Regions from separate parts of the Psychrobacillus psychrodurans genome, predicted to be linked through region 2. Evidence: a T-box and tRNA genes for the amino acid it is inferred to sense, from the RefSeq annotation. Region 2 holds a T-box; the other holds one or more tRNA genes.
The links. The T-box of region 2 lies ahead of metG (methionine--tRNA ligase). A T-box ahead of a tRNA ligase gene usually reads a tRNA of that ligase, here a tRNA-Met.

Region 1 (9,154 bases), 950 kb from region 2:
AATTTTAATAGATGCCGCGGCTCCCACTGGATTTACAAAGGAAACTGCGAATACTCTACTTACAGAAGCATTAAATGACCGCCCCAAAATGATGCAAGGAGTAACAGATACTTTTTTCTTTCAATATATTACAGCTCCATTCTCTAATTGGTTTACTGGGTTAGGATTACAAGCAGCAGGGTGGTCTACCGCAGCAATCAACAACACCTTGAGGGATGAAAACCTCAATGCAGATCTCCCCAAAATATCAGTCCCTACATTAATCGTTCATGGAGTACATGATAAGGTGATCCCATATGAACAAGCTCAAATACTAAATCAAACAATAAAAAATTCACATCTCGTCCCCTTTCATTACAGTGGCCATGGGCTTTTCTGGGAAGAACGATTAAAGTTTAACGAACTTATAAAACAGTTTGTCGGATAGATAAGCTTTATAAGAAATAAGTTCACAGGAAAGCTTACTAAGCTATCTTGTGAACCTTTTTGTTATAGTAAATATTATTAGACTACTCTATACTTATAATTGATATAATTTTCAGTTATTAAATGTGAAAGGTGGAGAAACATGAAACTAGGTGTATTTTCTTTAAGTTTAAATGTTAAAGATATTAATGCTTCAAAAGATTTTTATGAAAAACTTGGTTTTCAAACTCTTGGAGGGGAGATTACTCAAAATTGGTTAATTATGAAAAATGAAGATACCATTATCGGTTTATTTCAAGGAATGTTTGAAAAAAATATTTTAACCTTTAATCCAGGGTGGAATAGCAACGCGGAAAACCTAGAATCTTTCACTGACGTTCGTGAACTTCAAAATCAGCTTAAACAAAAAGGAATAAAAATTCAGACCGAAGCTGATGAAACTACAGTTGGTCCTGCACATTTTACAATCGAAGATCCAGATGGCAATCAGATTCTTCTAGATCAACATAGATAAATTTTATATTAATGGCCTCCAAACCTAACCAAAAAGTGCTTTACTCTTTTGAGACAGGTACTAAGAAATGCAATGTGGTTCATTTGTTCAAATTATGAAAAGCAGGCTCCTATAGAAGAGCCTGCTTTTACTTTCATCATTTTACACGTTTGCATCTGGAAACTTATCAGCGACTAAATTTAACTTTATATTATGCTCCAGCAATGCTTTAAGGCCACAAAGAACAATTGTATAGCCACCGGTTGAATCTATTACTTGATTTGCTATTTCAGTTAGATTACCCTTGAAGCCATAATTTTTAATTTCGACAAATGTTCCTTCTGATTCTCTTTGGGTAAATAGCCATTCAGCAGTTGTTTCATCATCAAATTGGATAAGAATCCGCTTGTTTTGTTCAATTTCCTTCACATCGAGCTCAGCTGAAACTCCGTACATCTCCCATTCCCAACGAATACATCTTCCTTTTTCTAATCTCCCGCTACTCTTTGTAAACCAAAATTTTGTCGTAATAGTTGGATCAATAAAAGCTTCGAATACCTCCTGCACTGGCTTTCTTATTAGCATTCCTACACTCACAGTTGATAATTCATCAAAATTAGTCATTAAATTCTCCTTCATTTAAGGTAATAGCAGTTTGAATAAGAGAGATAAAAGTTTCTGATTGGATATCATCCATTTTTGTAATTCTAATATGTCTCATTGTTTTACCCGAACCCTGTAATAAATTATTTATGTCTTTTTCTACAAGTTCATTTCCTTTATGAAAACCTAAATTAACATGCTTTTTAGCTGTTTGTAGGTAACAAACTAACCCTTTATATGAATAGTTAGGCATCGACCATTTATATTCTTCTACAAGAGCAGGTGAAGCAGCTAAAATTAATTCTCTTAAAATCTTTGTAATGTTCTGAATATCATCTGGTAAATACAGAATAAATGTATCTACATCTAGAATTGTTCTGTTTAGTTTATCCACTATGTATCACCTTCACTATTCTACTATATAACTTTTGCCATGATATGTTTATCCATACAATAATCTTTTTAAAATTTAAAAATGCGTTCGAGATCAGAGAAATCTCAAACGCAGGAATAAGCTACCTTACTTTATAGAATTTACTTTGCATTCTTATCAGGCTGATGAATCCCAAAAACGTTACCCTCAGTATCAGAATAATATCCCTGCCAAGCCATTCCAGGCAGAGCATACTTTGGCATTGCCACCTGTCCACCATACTCAAGTATTTTAGTTTCTGTAGAATCGTAATCTTCCACGCCCAATGTACAAGAGAAGCCATTCATAGGCTGATGTTGTCCTGGTGGAGGTGTTTGACGTTTCATTAAAGCTCCATCAATACCAGGCTGGCTTGCATCGCCAGTAATAGCCCCAAAATAAGGAAGCCCCGCATAATCAGTCCAGTCTTCAAATGTCCACCCAAATATTTCTCCATAAAACTTCTTTGCACGGTCCATGTCATCCACATGAATTTCAAAATGAACTAATCTCCCCATATTTCTCCCCCAATTTGATTCATTTTAGATTTAAATAGCTTGTACCATTAAAAACTCGCAAACCTTCTTCATCATTGTAATAAAGATTGAAAATTAAATCAATTCCATATAGTGCTTACTAGTTAAATTTTCAATCTAAATTGACTTGAAGAATATCTACATGACTGTTAACAGATTTTATAACTAGGATCACTAAAACATATTAAGACTGCTGCTACTAATTATCTCTCTAAAAATGCTATCAATGCGTCTAAATCCTTTGCAGAAGCTTTTTTAAAGGTGCCAGCCATCATTTTACCAAAAAGTTTGGTTATGCCTGTGAGACCTTTTATTTCTCCGATTAACTTTATCTCCGTAAGGTTATCAGATGAAGTTACTTTATAGGTAAAAATATATTCTCCTTTACCAGTTGTTCCTTTCTTACCATCACAGCGAAGAACAATTTTATCTGGCTCATTGAGTTCAACAACTTCAAAATGTTCCGTAGCCACTTGTCCAAACATCTTTCTTGATTCCTTCCACTCACTGCCCACTTGCATTAGTCCAACATCCAATCGTTCAATACCTACAAGGCCCTGCATCCAGTAATTAGCAGCATCCAGATCAATCAAACCATCATATACTTGTTGCTTAGAAAGGTGGGTAGTTCTTTTCACTTCAAAGTTAGTACTCAAGCGGATAGCCCTCCAAAATGTTTACTAAAGTATATCATACTATGATTACCATATTGCTATCGTCTTAATAGAGCCTCCAGAAATATGGGACAGTAATAGAAATTTATATTCAACTTAACCTTCCCATAAATTCCTTTTAGGACTAGGTGATTTTAGATTATTGTGCAAAATTAGTTCAAAATCTCTCTTTTTCTCTCTACAACAAAAGACACCCATTAACGCTGATCTAACAGTGTTAATGGGTGTCTTTAATTTTACGTATATTGACGTAAAACACATAATAATACCGGTGGTCGGGGTCGAACCGACACATCCAGAGGATACGGGATTTTGAGTCCCGCGCGTCTGCCAATTCCGCCACACCGGCAAAATAAAATACTACTAGGCAGTTATTATAAAAATTGGAGGCGGCAACCGGATTTGAACCGGTGATAAAGGTGTTGCAGACCTGTGCCTTACCACTTGGCTATGCCGCCATAATTAAGTAATGGAGCGGAAGACGAGGTTCGAACTCGCGACCCCCACCTTGGCAAGGTGGTGTTCTACCACTGAACTACTTCCGCAAAAAACTGGGGTACCTGGATTCGAACCAGGGCATGATGGAATCAAAATCCATTGCCTTACCGCTTGGCTATACCCCAATGGGGCGGACGAGGGGAATTGAACCCCCGAGTGTCGGAATCACAATCCGATGCGTTAACCACTTCGCCACGACCGCCACAAATAAAAAAAGAGCTAACTACTAAGGAATATGGGGCGACTGATGGGAATTGAACCCACGAATGCCGGAATCACAATCCGGTGCGTTAACCACTTCGCCACAACCGCCATTATTCAAAGTTAACTTATAATTTGGCAGGGGCAGTAGGAATCGAACCCACATCAAAGGTTTTGGAGACCTCTATTCTACCGTTAAACTATGCCCCTAAATAAAAACTGGTGGTGGGGGACGGATTCGAACCGCCGAACCCGAAGGAGCGGATTTACAGTCCGCCGCGTTTAGCCACTTCGCTACCCCACCAGTATAGTGGTGCCGGAAAAAGGACTTGAACCCTCAACCTACTGATTACAAGTCAGTTGCTCTACCAATTGAGCTATTCCGGCGTATAAATATGGTGGCTCAGGACGGAATCGAACCGCCGACACAAGGATTTTCAGTCCTTTGCTCTACCGACTGAGCTACTGAGCCTACTTCGTTTTGTGCTAAGCTGCGAATCTCTTTGTCAGCTTCATTTGTTCAGTCAGTCACGTACTTTAGTACGCTCCTTCCATCACTCAATCGCTTCCTCGATCTTCTTGCTTATCTCAAATCTCAAATAAAATAAATGGCGGTCCCGACCGGGATCGAACCGGCGATCTCCTGCGTGACAGGCAGGCATGTTAACCGCTACACCACGGGACCATTTGGTTGCGGGGACAGGATTTGAACCTGCGACCTTCGGGTTATGAGCCCGACGAGCTACCACTGCTCCACCCCGCGACAATAGAATGCATACTAATTTATTTCTTGAAGAAATGGTGGAGGATGACGGGCTCGAACCGCCGACCCTCTGCTTGTAAGGCAGATGCTCTCCCAGCTGAGCTAATCCTCCTGGGTAAAATTACGATAAGCTTCGCATCTCTGCTTCAGCTTCATTCGTTCAATCAGTCACGTACATTAGTACGCTCCTTCATTCTCTCAATTGCTTCCTTGATCTACTCGCTTCTCCTAATTTTACATAAGATAAGCTTCGCATCTCTTTGTCAACTAAATTGAAATAAATGGTGACCCCTACGGGATTCGAACCCGTGTTACCGCCGTGAAAGGGCGGTGTCTTAACCGCTTGACCAAGGGGCCATACTTTTATGTAGAAAACTTATCTGGCGGAGAGCAAGGGATTTGAACCCTTGAGACAGTTTAACCCGCCTACACGATTTCCAATCGTGCTCCTTCGGCCACTCGGACAGCTCTCCTAAAATGGCTCCGAAGGTAGGACTCGAACCTACGACCGATCGATTAACAGTCGATTGCTCTACCACTGAGCTACTTCGGAATAATACAGCCTAGCGACGTCCTACTCTCACAGGGGGAGACCCCCAACTACCATCGGCGCTGAAGAGCTTAACTTCCGTGTTCGGTAAGGGAACGGGTGTGACCTCTTCGCCATCATCACTAGACATTATTAATTTGAAAGACAATATTTATTATAACAAAACTAGAAATTAATTCAAGCTTTTTTTATACTTTTTTGTACTCTCAAAACTGGATAAACGACATTGTTACGTTAAACAAATTTGGTTAAGTCCTCGATCGATTAGTATTCGTCAGCTGCACGTGTCGCCACGCTTCCACCCCGAACCTATCTACCTCATCGTCTTTGAGGGATCTTACTTACTTGCGTAATGGGAAATCTCATCTTGAGGGGGGCTTCGTGCTTAGATGCTTTCAGCACTTATCCCGTCCACACATAGCTACCCAGCGATGCTCTTGGCAGAACAACTGGTACACCAGCGGTGTGTCCATCCCGGTCCTCTCGTACTAAGGACAGCTCCTCTCAAATTTCCTACGCCCACGACGGATAGGGACCGAACTGTCTCACGACGTTCTGAACCCAGCTCGCGTACCGCTTTAATGGGCGAACAGCCCAACCCTTGGGACCGACTACAGCCCCAGGATGCGATGAGCCGACATCGAGGTGCCAAACCTCCCCGTCGATGTGGACTCTTGGGGGAGATAAGCCTGTTATCCCCGGGGTAGCTTTTATCCGTTGAGCGATGGCCCTTCCATGCGGAACCACCGGATCACTAAGCCCGTCTTTCGACCCTGCTCGACTTGTAGGTCTCGCAGTCAAGCTCCCTTCTGCCTTTACACTCTTCGAATGATTTCCAACCATTCTGAGGGAACCTTTGGGCGCCTCCGTTACACTTTAGGAGGCGACCGCCCCAGTCAAACTACCCGCCTGACACTGTCTCCTACCCGGGTTACGGGTATGGGTTAGAATTTCAATACAACCAGGGCAGTATCCCACCGACGCCTCCTCCGAAGCTGGCGCTCCGGGCTCTAAGGCTCCTGCCTATCCTGTACAAGTTGCACCAAAATTCAATATCAAGCTATAGTAAAGCTCCACGGGGTCTTTCCGTCCTGTCGCGGGTAACCTGCATCTTCACAGGTACTATAATTTCACCGAGTCTCTCGTTGAGACAGTGCCCAGATCGTTACGCCTTTCGTGCGGGTCGGAACTTACCCGACAAGGAATTTCGCTACCTTAGGACCGTTATAGTTACGGCCGCCGTTTACTGGGGCTTCAATTCGCACCTTCGCTTGCGCTAAGCACTCCTCTTAACCTTCCAGCACCGGGCAGGCGTCAGCCCCTATACTTCACCTTACGGTTTTGCAGAGACCTGTGTTTTTGCTAAACAGTCGCCTGGGCCTATTCACTGCGGCTCTTCTAGGCTATGCACCCAAAAGAGCACCCCTTCTCCCGAAGTTACGGGGTCATTTTGCCGAGTTCCTTAACGAGAGTTCTCTCGCTCACCTTAGGATTCTCTCCTCGACTACCTGTGTCGGTTTGCGGTACGGGCACCTATCACCTCGCTAGAGGCTTTTCTTGGCAGTGTGAAATCAGGAACTCCGGACATACGTCCTCGCCATCACAGCTCAATGTTACAGAATGCGGATTTGCCTACATTCACACCTTACTGCTTGGACATGCATAACCAACAGCATGCTTACCCTATCCTTCTGCGTCCCCCCATTACTCAAACGGTGGTTTGGTGGTACAGGAATATCAACCTGTTATCCATCGCCTACGCCTATCGGCCTCGGCTTAGGTCCCGACTAACCCTGAGCGGACGAGCCTTCCTCAGGAAACCTTAGTCATACGGTGGACGGGATTCTCACCCGTCTTTCGCTACTCATACCGGCATTCTCACTTCTAAGCGCTCCACCAGTCCTTCCGGTCTGACTTCAACGCCCTTAGAACGCTCTCCTACCACTGATACCAAAGGTATCAATCCACAGCTTCGGTGATTTGTTTAGCCCCGATACATTTTCGGCGCAGCGTCACTCGACCAGTGAGCTATTACGCACTCTTTAAATGATGGCTGCTTCTAAGCCAACATCCTGGTTGTCTAAGCAACGCCACATCCTTTTCCACTTAACAAATACTTTGGGACCTTAGCTGGTGGTCTGGGCTGTTTCCCTCTTGACTACGGATCTTATCACTCGCAGTCTGACTCCCAAACATAAATCATTGGCATTCGGAGTTTGTCTGAATTCGGTAACCCGGGATGGGCCCCTAGTCCAAACAGTGCTCTACCTCCAAGATTCTAACGTTTGAGGCTAGCCCTAAAGCTATTTCGGAGAGAACCAGCTATCTCCAGGTTCGATTGGAATTTCTCCGCTACCCACACCTCATCCCCGCACTTTTCAACGTGCGTGGGTTCGGACCTCCAGTAAGTGTTACCTTACCTTCATCCTGGACATGGGTAGATCACCTGGTTTCGGGTCTACGACCACATACTCATTCGCCCTATTCAGACTCGCTTTCGCTGCGGCTCCGTCTTCTCAACTTAACCTTGCATGTAATCGTAACTCGCCGGTTCATTCTACAAAAGGCACGCTATCACCCATTAACGGGCTCTAACTACTTGTAGGCACACGGTTTCAGGATCTATTTCACTCCCCTTCCGGGGTGCTTTTCACCTTTCCCTCACGGTACTGGTTCACTATCGGTCACTAGGTAGTATTTAGCCTTGGGAGATGGTCCTCCCGGATTCCGACGGAATTTCACGTGTTCCGCCGTACTCAGGATACACTCAAGAGAGAATGAATTTTGGACTACGGGGCTTTTACCCTATCCTGCGGACCTTTCCAGATCGCTTCGTCTAACTCATTCCTTTGTAACTCTATGTAGAGTGTCCTACAACCCCAAGAGGCAAGCCTCTTGGTTTGGGCTATTCCCGTTTCGCTCGCCGCTACTCAGGGAATCGATTTTTCTTTCTCTTCCTCCAGGTACTTAGATGTTTCAGTTCCCTGGGTGTGTCTCAGATGCGCTATGTATTCACGCAAATGTACTGCTCCATTACGAACAGTGGGTTTCCCCATTCGGAAATCTCCGGATCAAAGCTCACTTACAGCTCCCCGAAGCATATCGGTGTTAGTGCCGTCCTTCGTCGACTCCTAGTGCCAAGGCATTCACCGTGCGCCCTTATTAACTTAACCTAAAAGTTAAAAAGTCTTACACGTTATGATTACGTAAATAATCACAACTTGAATTTCTTGTTGTTTATTGTTTCAATGTCGTTTTATCCAGTTTTCAAAGAACAAAGGTTTTGTTCCTTCGCGACGAATAATCGCAGGAGCAAATAAGAAAATTTGGTGGAGCCTAGCGGGATCGAACCGCTGACCTCCTGCGTGCAAGGCAGGCGCTCTCCCAGCTGAGCTAAGGCCCCGAAATTTAAAAAGGTATGGTGGGCCTAAATGGACTCGAACCATCGACCTCACGCTTATCAGGCGTGCGCTCTAACCAGCTGAGCTATAGGCCCTCTTTGAATTTCCATATATAATATAATATGAACATTCAAAACTGAACTGCAAAACGTTAAGATACGAATAAAAATTCGTATTCCGATATTATCCTTAGAAAGGAGGTGATCCAGCCGCACCTTCCGATACGGCTACCTTGTTACGACTTCACCCCAATCATCTGTCCCACCTTCGGCGGCTGGCTCCCGTAAGGGTTACCCCACCGACTTCGGGTGTTACAAACTCTCGTGGTGTGACGGGCGGTGTGTACAAGGCCCGGGAACGTATTCACCGTGGCATGCTGATCCACGATTACTAGCGATTCCGGCTTCATGTAGGCGAGTTGCAGCCTACAATCCGAACTGAGAACGGTTTTATGGGATTTGCTCACCCTCGCGGGGTTGCGACCCTCTGTACCGTCCATTGTAGCACGTGTGTAGCCCAGGTCATAAGGGGCATGATGATTTGACGTCATCCCCACCTTCCTCCGGTTTATCACCGGCAGTCACCTTAGAGTGCCCA
Region 2 (9,154 bases):
ATTAACAGCTGCACTTCCGATGATTGTGGCTAGACATTATCGAAACCAGCAAGGACTTCCTATTATAGAATCGAATAAGAACCTTTCCTACACAGCAAATTATTTATGGATGCTAACTGGGGAAATTCCAAGTGATGTACAAGTGGAAGCGCTAGAAACGTACTTGAAACTTACAATGGAGCATGGTCTCAATGCATCGACCTTTGCTGCACGTGTAACGATTTCAACCGAGTCAGATTTAACAGCAGCGATTACTTCTGCAATTGGAACAATGAAAGGACCACTACATGGAGGAGCTCCATCAGGTGTTATTTCTATGTTAAATGAATTCGAAGAACCTACAAAAATCCGTACGATTGTTAAAAATAAAATAGAAACCGGAGAAAAGATAATGGGCTTTGGTCATCGAATATACAAAACAGAGGATCCTCGTTCAATTATACTGCGAGAGAAATGTATAGAGCTTCAAGGAAAAGATGCATGGCTAGATATTGCAACAATCGCAGAAAAAGAAATAATCGAGTTATTAGCGGAGTATAAACCAGGTAGGAAGTTATATACGAATGTAGAGTATTATGCGGCAGCTATTATGCGCTCTATTAACATGCCGTCGGAATTGTTTACTCCGACATTCAGTGTAGCTAGAATGGTAGGTTGGACAGCCCATGCAATTGAACAGTTGGAAGACAATACAATTTTCCGTCCACAGTCTATATACGTAGGGCAAATAAAATAATTCTTATAAGATACCGTTTCAGTAACAGAAAACGGTATCTTTTTTTTGGATGGAAAAGGAAATCTATACGTCGAGGCGAATATATATATAGTGAGATGTAAATGAAAGGGGAATGTATATGAAATTTATAATAATGGGAGCAACTGCAATCCTTTCAGGAATCATGTTATTTGGGATGACATGGATTGCAGCTGCTATATATACAACTAGAGGAGGCGGATATGGCAGATTTTCTGATGCTATAGATGTGATAGGGTATTTTCCGATAATTATAAGTATTATTTTGGTTATAATTGGTATATCTTTTTTTGGAACTGCCTTTAATAAACATTTAGAAGACAAGTAAACTTGTGGTGAATTATTAAATGTCAGTGAAAAGTGTTAGTTCATTTTAAGAATTTCATGTGATTTTCAAGGAGTATATTAGCCTATTTTTTAGGTGATCTTTTCGTTAAAGAATATAAGAAAAGCATGGAGAATTAAATACTATTATTGCATGGAAAGATAAAAATTTTGAAGCAAAATAGCGCTATGGCTATCTCAAGAAGGAGCAGATAAAAGTGAATCATTTTGAAGAATATAATGATCCAATTTCATACGATATTGAAAACGATGCCTATACTAGTGAACTTAATTTACTTACAGAATGGGCTATCAAACAGGGAGGACCAATTATAGATCTGGCATGTGGGACCGGTAGAATGACGATCCCTTTAGCTAAAAAGGGCTTTGAATTGATAGGGGTAGATTTACATAGAGGTATGCTTGAACATGCGAAGAGGAAAGCGGAAAATTTGGTAATACAAATTAAATGGTTAGTTCAAGATTGCACAGTGCTTCAACTAGAAGAAAAAAGCCCGTTAATGTTTATGGTTGGGAACTCCTTTCAACATTTTCATACAAATGAACAACAAAATCTTGTTTTGAGGTCTATACATAGCCATTTAGAAACAGATGGAATTTTGGTATTTGGGATTAGGTTTCCAACGGCGGAAGAATTGCTCCAACCAAGTACAGAAGAGTATTGGAAAACATATATAGATACAATTGAGAATAAAGAAGTAAAAGTATATACGATTAGTAATTATAATCCTTTAGAACAAATACAGCATTATACAACAATCAGAAAATATATGGATAAAGGCAATGTTGTAAAGGAAAGAAGAACGAACATTAGTTTAAGATACACATATCCTAAAGAAATGGAACGGTTACTATTTGAAAACGGACTAGATATTTTACATGTCTATGAAGATTGGAATAAATCATTACTAAGTAAAGATAGTGATGAGATGATTTATGTTTGTAAAAAAAGATAAAATTGCACTAAGCAATATCTGTCACTAATAAGCGTGATATATGTTAGGTAAAGTATAATAAGGATCATTTATGTGTGTTTAAAAAGACACTCATAGTCTTGGTAAATTAAACGGTCAAGATGAGTATTTAAGATACCTAATGTTTCTAACGCAGCGCTGATTTAAGAGTGAGGATTATTCCTCACTCTTTTTTATAGGACGAATTAGTTAAATTTTCTATATTATAATACCTTTACTATTTGATTCAACTTTTCTAAAAAGTTGATTGACAGTACAAGTAAAATGTTTTATCTTTGTGTTAACCTTAAAAATATATAAGGTTAACACATTAGAGGAGGTATTATGTTTTGGAAAAAAGTAATATTTATCAATACTTATTAGCGGCAATTGGGGCTGCAATTATAGCAATACTCGCACAGGTGACAATTCCTCTGCCACTTGTACCAATTACTGGGCAAACTTTTGCGATCGGTTTAGTAGTTACCATTTTAGGTATGAGATTAGGTGTATTATCAGTGATGGTATATATATTAATCGGTGCGGTTGGAATGCCGGTATTTAGTGGGATGTCAGGAGGATTAGGAATTGTAGTTGGACCAACAGGTGGCTATATTGTTGGTTTCTTGCCATCTGCATTACTTATGGGACTTTATATGAGAAAATTTGGTGTCACAATTTCACATGCTATTATAGCTAATTTAATTGGTATGGTTGTTACATTGGTATTCGGGACGGTTTGGTTAAAAATAATAGCTGATTTGACGTGGACTGCAGCATTTATGGGTGGTGTTGCTCCATTTATTATCGTAGGTGTAATAAAAGCGGTACTAGCTGCATGGTTTGGTGTTGTCGTTCGTCGTCGATTAGAAACAGCACGTTTAATCGTGGCTAATACATAAAAAAAATGTTTTTTGTTTTAATAACTTCCAGGGTAGTTTTAAATGATGTTGGGTAACTTTGAAATATTTGTAGAGGACCTTTTTTATATCGGAAAGAGGAGGCAGCAAGTGGAATAGATAGCTTGCTGTCCACTTGCTGCCCTTAGACAGGTAATTAGTTTTCTGTAGATTGGATAGTGAGTCAGGGAATGATTTGGGTTTGATCGATTAATTGATTGAGAAAAAGACAGATAAATTATACCTTGCTCATCATCTTTCACTTGTTGATAAATTTTAGTAATGAATGATTTATGTATTTAGATGGAAGTTATTAGAAGGTAGTAGAAATCCATTTAAATAAAAGTGCTATAAGATAAAGAGGTACACCGACAATAATTAGCCCTGCTATAAAGTACGATACATAATACAGAATATCATGTATAGCACCAGCAAAATCATCAATAAAACTTTTCATGATATTTTACAACTCCTTCACTATTTACTATTTTAACATAAAATAATTAAACTTCTTGTGAAGTTCAGAATTTTATGTATAATTATCTTAACTAATATAAAATAGTAGCGATGAAGAGGAAAAGTAAAGTGATGATGTTATAAAGAGAGCTTCTGCTGGTGGGAACGAGGCAAACTAGTCATTTGAACATGATCTCTGAGCTTCGTACTGAACGTTATGTGACTAGTAGGATACGACAAGGTTTGGCACTTGTTATCCCTGTCAAAGTATAAAGGCTTATTGCCATGTACTTATAAAGTCAAGCGATGTGAGTTGTTTGAAAATTAAGGTGGTACCACGAGTATAATAACCTCGTCCTTATCGGAATTTTTCCGGTAAGGACGAGGTTTTTTGTTTATTAAAAAGGAGGAATAGGAAATGAGTATTTTTATTGGAGGGGCTTGGCCTTATGCAAATGGCTCTTTGCATTTAGGACATATAGCTGCATTATTACCAGGGGATATACTGGCAAGGTATTTTAGACTAAAGGGAGAGGATGTACTATATGTTTCGGGAAGTGACTGTAATGGAACACCTATTTCTATAAGAGCCAATAAGGAAGGGATTTCGGTAAGGGAGGTAGCCGATAGATACCATTCTGAATTTGAATATTCGTTTCGGAGATTAGGGTTTTCTTATGACCTCTATTCGCGAACAGACAGTGAGAATCATCACCAAGTCGTAAAGGAACTATTTTTAAAGCTATTAGATAATGGATTTATATATAAAAAAGAAATAGAACAGACCTATTGTGAGCAAGACAAGCAATTTTTACCGGATAGATATGTAGAAGGGAAATGTCCAAATTGTGGTAGCAATGCTCGTGGAGATCAATGTGATAATTGTTCCAAGATATTAGACCCATTAGATTTAATCGACCGAACGTGTAAGCTTTGTGGAAGTGAACCGACAACCCGTAAAACGGAGCATTTTTACTTTATGTTAAGTGCTTTTCAAAAACAATTAGAGAAATATGTTCACGAAGCAAGAAATAATGAGTTATGGAGAGATAATGCAATTCAATTAACGGAGCGGTATTTAAAGGAAGGACTGTTGGATCGAGCAGCCTCTAGAGATTTGCCAAATGGAGTTAGTATTCCTGTAAAAGGCTATGAGGAAAAGAAAGTTTATGTTTGGATAGAAGCAGTAGCAGGATATTATTCAGCAAGTAAAGAGTGGGCAAAAAATTCTAATAAAGAAGATAAACCATATTGGTCAAAAGAGACGATCTCATACTATGTGCATGGAAAAGATAATATCCCATTTCATACACTAATTTGGCCAGCAATCTTATTAGGGATAAATAACCAGGCATTACCTACACATATTATTTCAAATGAGTATTTGACGCTTGAGAAAAGAAAACTATCTACAAGTCAAAATTATGCGGTTTGGATACCTGATATTTTAAAAAGGTATCATCCTGATTCCATTCGTTACTTTTTAACTATCAATGCTCCAGAGAATCGTGACACTGATTTCTCCTGGAGAGAATTTATATACAGCCATAACTCGGAACTACTTGGCGCATATGGAAATCTGGTGAACCGAACATTTAAATTCGTAGAGAAGTTTTATGAAGGTAATATACCTGTAAACAGTATAAATGAAATAATAATAATACAAACAGAAAGATTATATGAAGAAGTAGGAGAGCTAATAGAAAAAGGTCATTTTAAATTAGCATTAGAAAAAATATTTCAATATATTCGTAATGGTAACAAATATTTTGATGCTCAAAAACCATGGATTCAACTAAAAGAAGAGGAAATAGAATGTAAATGTACGATTGCTACTTGTGTATACATTATTGGCAATATAGCGCAAATATTATCACCATTTCTACCCTTTTCAAGCGAAGAAGTAAAGGCAAATCTCCAAATAGATAAATTCTCTTGGCAGCCTTTTGAGCCGGCGCCAATTCAGTTGCAAACGGTTAGACCTTTATTTGAAAGAATAGATATTAGTGCTATACAAGATGAACTAGATAAACTAAGGGAAAGAGAAATTAGGCTATCGTAACCAGGTAAAAGGAGTGGAATTCCATGGCATTTCATGAAATTTCACTCAAGTTCTACTTTTCTTTTTTCACTATAGTATAGTCAATATCCAAAAAAGGAATGGAGAAGATTTTCATCCGATGTTTAGCAAAAAGGTCTCCACTTGGTTCTTCATCTATAAAAAACTGCTCCTGAAGTGGCAGCTTAAAGACAATGTTGCGAAACGTCAAGTAAATTCCAGCATCAGAATTGCCGTTTCCGCGACTTGTTAATATTAGGTTTCCATTGTTTTGTTCATGCAGTTCAAGTATGCCAATCATGGATGTGAAAGGGAGTGGAAGTGCAATATTCATATAAGTTTTCTCGCCCTTTACATATGAAGAGTATAAGGCCACAAAAATAACGTCAGATTCTATTTTTCGAAGCCATGCCCTAGTTCTAATACGACCGTCGTTAACAGCAATAATGTCACCAGTCATTTCCGTTTTCTTAGAAGAATAGGGTAAATTCAACTGTTGGATTCTTTGACTAATAACTCTATAGACAGCCGCAATTGGTTTAAACCACGGATACCAATGTACTTCTGAAAACAAATAGTACTGTTTAGTATTTTCGTAGAATTCTATAATTGTAGACTTCACATTATCCCTGTTAACATAAACCCCCATATCATCTACGAGTCCAGTGTAGCATTCGTTACCTTTGTTTGGCTCTAGTATTTGTTCACCAATAACAAATTTCCCACGTATATGACTTATTGGAACATTCAATTCTTTGTATAGGGGAGCAGGTGTTGAAATAGACCAACCGATAATACCAACTAATCCAAATAACAAACAGTTAAAAAATCCGTGAAACTTTAACATAAACTCAATACTGACCTGGAATACTCCAAAAGCATTTCCAAGCGCATATAGTAAAGAGAAAATAATAGTAATTCCTAATGCACTAAACGAAATTAAAATCAGCGTTTTTTGTACAAGTCCTTTAAATGGAATTCTAAACGCTAGAACGATAAATCCATAAATACCAATAATATATAGTAGGACAGATACTAACTCAAGCCAAGGGGAGAATGTAATCCCTGCTGCAACTATTAATGGTGATACTAAAATTATCGTAGCAAAGAATGGGTAACTCTTAGGTTTATAAAGTCTACCAGCAAACCCTATAAAAATAGGTAATAGAAAAGATGAATAATGGAAATGGATTGCCGTAAGCCAAGTTAACATAGGGGAGAACCCAGTATCAAACCCTATTTCGTAAATAAAAAACCATATCCCCCCCATGGATAAATACATGAGACCAACATCAATGGAAAACTCCTCTAAATGAGTAAATCCTCTTTTAGCAAAACGAATAAATCCGCATATAGCAACGGCAAAAGTAAACAGTAAATAGATGAAAGCAAGGATAAAGTCAAAACTAGTTTTTTCTGTTATTTGAAGTACAATAACCGAAAAAACAGCAGGAAGAACAAAGTAATACATTCGTAGTTTTAGTTTTAGAATGAGTTGCAAAGTTAGCGGGACAAATAAGAGTTGTGCTATTGTCAGCATTAAAAAGTACCAAGGATTCACAGTAAATAATGCAGTAAAAGTAAATAAAATTATATGTATACTAGCAAGAATCTTATAAGTCATCAGCTCGGAATTCCCCCTTATATTCAAATAAAGTACCAATTAGCGGGTTCGTAATCCATACATGTATACAAAAACTCTCATTTTCCTTCACATAACTTTCCTTGACTAAAACGTTTCCTTGAAAAGATTTTGGAATAGGCAATTCAAATTTTCCAAGTACGAGTCGTTGTTTTTGTGATTCGATTCTTAAATGTCCTTGATCTGTAACTTCAAAAGTCAACTCAGAGTAAATTAGACTAGGTTCACCTAAGTAGTCTTTCACTAATTCCTTATTTATATCTAAGGTCATGAGAGCATTAAAATCCCGGTTATTATTTGGGAAATAAAATTTTCTTTCCCAGTGAACCTGTTGTTCACCGTTAGATCCAATTTGTGGTTTATTGACAATTTGAAAAGGTATATTATTCCCATGTTCAGGGAACAAGAATTTTCTGCGTGCAGCAAATAGTTTGAATAGATATAGCCACTTTGGGCCACTAGTTATTTCATGCATTACTCCGGTTGCTTTAAAGGTTTTACCATCTTTAAACCCATATCTTTTTTGAAGCATTGGGTGCATTTTATAAAATTGGTTACCAAGAATTTCTTTATAAATGGACATGTATAAGCTCCTTACCTTACGCGTTTACAGCTTCTAGCTGTTGGGATATCCTTACCTGCTAACAAACCAATAATTGTTAGAACGATTAAAGATAAATTAAATGTTATCGGATTGAATGGATGTGAAAGTACTGAAGTGTCGGCAAAGATTGCAGAAATAGTGAGTAGTGGAAGTATGACTAACTGCAATCTAAGTAATCTTGTTTTATTTTGATAGAGAATCCAAATTAATCCGAAAATGATTTCAATCACGCCAATAGCAGCGACCATATTATTAGTATCACTTGGCTTGAGAGGTAGTAATGCGTTAGTCAAAGCAACTTCCTCTGGATGCATCATGATTAATTTGGGAACTAACCCTTGATAAATCCAAACGAAAAAGAATAGAAAAGTAATTATCCAATGTGTAAAAAATCGTATATATTGTCCTGATGGGGCATCTCCTTTTTCAATCCACCTTTTTAAGACATCAAAGCTTAGTGCAGTTGCCCATCCCATTAAAGGTCTAATAGCAATTCTATCCAGCAATTTACCAGGTGTGCCAAATTGCACTTCATAATCGTATTGAGTGAAAAACTTAGTGTTACTCTGTTCAGGAATATACTTCCAATAACCTTTTCCTTCTTTAATAGGAGATAAATAATGGTCCGACCCGAAATGAAGGGAAGATGTTCTTGAATCGTTCTTAGAATGTAAGGTACCGACACTTTTGCCCCAGCCATTTATAGCTATTCCGAAACCTATTTTCGTTTTATATTCAAATAGTTGTGCTTCATTTTCTTCTTTTGGCAAGTAAGTAATAGAAGAAAAGCGTAAGTCCCATTGCTCATGCAATGTGGGATTTTGGGAAGCCTCCCAAACACGTTCTACATTATCTTCAATCAGAATTTCTACATATATCGGTTTGTTTTTCATTATTGCACCCCTTCCTGAGAATACCACAAAGGTATGATCTTTTGCCTATTCGTTATCATTAAATTTCAATTTATTCCGTTTAATTTACTTCTTCTTTCAAAAAGTAAATTATCTCTCCATACTCCATTTACTTTCCCAATTCGTTCACGATATCCGACATCTCTAAAACCATGGTTTAAATGCAGATGAATACTAGCAGTATTTTCCGGGAAAATAGATGACTGCAAGGTCCAAAATCCATTTTCTTCAGATGTTTTTATTAAATGATCTAAAAGCATATGTCCCACGCCCTTTCCTTTTGCTTTCGGATGGACATAAATACTAACCTCGCCGACCCCATCATAAACCATTCTGTTAGAAACAGGAGAAAGTTTATACCAACCTAATAATAGATCCCCATCTTTAATAACATTGCTACATTTTTTGAAACTGTTAGATATCCACTTGTCAAAAGTCATAGGTGCTTCCGTTTCGAAAGTAGCATTATTTGTTTGAATGCCACATTCATAAATATATTTAATTTGCTCCCAATCTTTACTAGAAGCTTTC

Region 1: it has a tRNA-Met gene. The T-box ahead of metG (methionine--tRNA ligase) is inferred to sense a tRNA for this amino acid. The anticodon was not compared.

What each region holds. Positions count from the first base shown of each region.
Region 1 covers NZ_CP189791.1:3,060,110-3,069,263, forward strand. The annotation lists gene ACQCPR_RS15065 (alpha/beta fold hydrolase) at 1-427, shown strand, start outside; gene ACQCPR_RS15070 (VOC family protein) at 569-940, shown strand; gene ACQCPR_RS15075 (SRPBCC family protein) at 1,082-1,543, opposite strand; gene ACQCPR_RS15080 (DUF1801 domain-containing protein) at 1,536-1,916, opposite strand; gene ACQCPR_RS15085 (VOC family protein) at 2,057-2,452, opposite strand; gene ACQCPR_RS15090 (SRPBCC family protein) at 2,674-3,126, opposite strand; tRNA gene ACQCPR_RS15095 (tRNA-Leu) at 3,411-3,493, opposite strand; tRNA gene ACQCPR_RS15100 (tRNA-Cys) at 3,529-3,602, opposite strand; tRNA gene ACQCPR_RS15105 (tRNA-Gly) at 3,615-3,689, opposite strand; tRNA gene ACQCPR_RS15110 (tRNA-Gln) at 3,696-3,767, opposite strand; tRNA gene ACQCPR_RS15115 (tRNA-His) at 3,769-3,844, opposite strand; tRNA gene ACQCPR_RS15120 (tRNA-His) at 3,879-3,954, opposite strand; tRNA gene ACQCPR_RS15125 (tRNA-Trp) at 3,980-4,053, opposite strand; tRNA gene ACQCPR_RS15130 (tRNA-Tyr) at 4,064-4,147, opposite strand; tRNA gene ACQCPR_RS15135 (tRNA-Thr) at 4,155-4,230, opposite strand; tRNA gene ACQCPR_RS15140 (tRNA-Phe) at 4,240-4,315, opposite strand; tRNA gene ACQCPR_RS15145 (tRNA-Asp) at 4,453-4,528, opposite strand; tRNA gene ACQCPR_RS15150 (tRNA-Met) at 4,532-4,606, opposite strand; tRNA gene ACQCPR_RS15155 (tRNA-Val) at 4,643-4,718, opposite strand; tRNA gene ACQCPR_RS15160 (tRNA-Glu) at 4,889-4,963, opposite strand; tRNA gene ACQCPR_RS15165 (tRNA-Ser) at 4,988-5,079, opposite strand; tRNA gene ACQCPR_RS15170 (tRNA-Asn) at 5,085-5,159, opposite strand; rRNA gene rrf (5S ribosomal RNA) at 5,168-5,283, opposite strand; rRNA gene ACQCPR_RS15180 (23S ribosomal RNA) at 5,401-8,329, opposite strand; tRNA gene ACQCPR_RS15185 (tRNA-Ala) at 8,484-8,559, opposite strand; tRNA gene ACQCPR_RS15190 (tRNA-Ile) at 8,576-8,652, opposite strand; rRNA gene ACQCPR_RS15195 (16S ribosomal RNA) at 8,751-9,154, opposite strand, start outside.
Region 2 covers NZ_CP189791.1:2,110,314-2,119,467, reverse strand. The annotation lists gene ACQCPR_RS10070 (citrate/2-methylcitrate synthase) at 1-736, shown strand, start outside; gene ACQCPR_RS10065 (hypothetical protein) at 855-1,082, shown strand; gene ACQCPR_RS10060 (class I SAM-dependent methyltransferase) at 1,297-2,055, shown strand; gene ACQCPR_RS10055 (biotin transporter BioY) at 2,403-2,954, shown strand; gene ACQCPR_RS10050 (hypothetical protein) at 3,265-3,408, opposite strand; T-box leader at 3,510-3,770, shown strand; gene metG (methionine--tRNA ligase) at 3,826-5,469, shown strand; gene ACQCPR_RS10040 (YndJ family protein) at 5,522-7,090, opposite strand; gene ACQCPR_RS10035 (DUF4166 domain-containing protein) at 7,080-7,691, opposite strand; gene ACQCPR_RS10030 (DoxX-like family protein) at 7,703-8,605, opposite strand; gene ACQCPR_RS10025 (GNAT family N-acetyltransferase) at 8,671-9,154, opposite strand, start outside.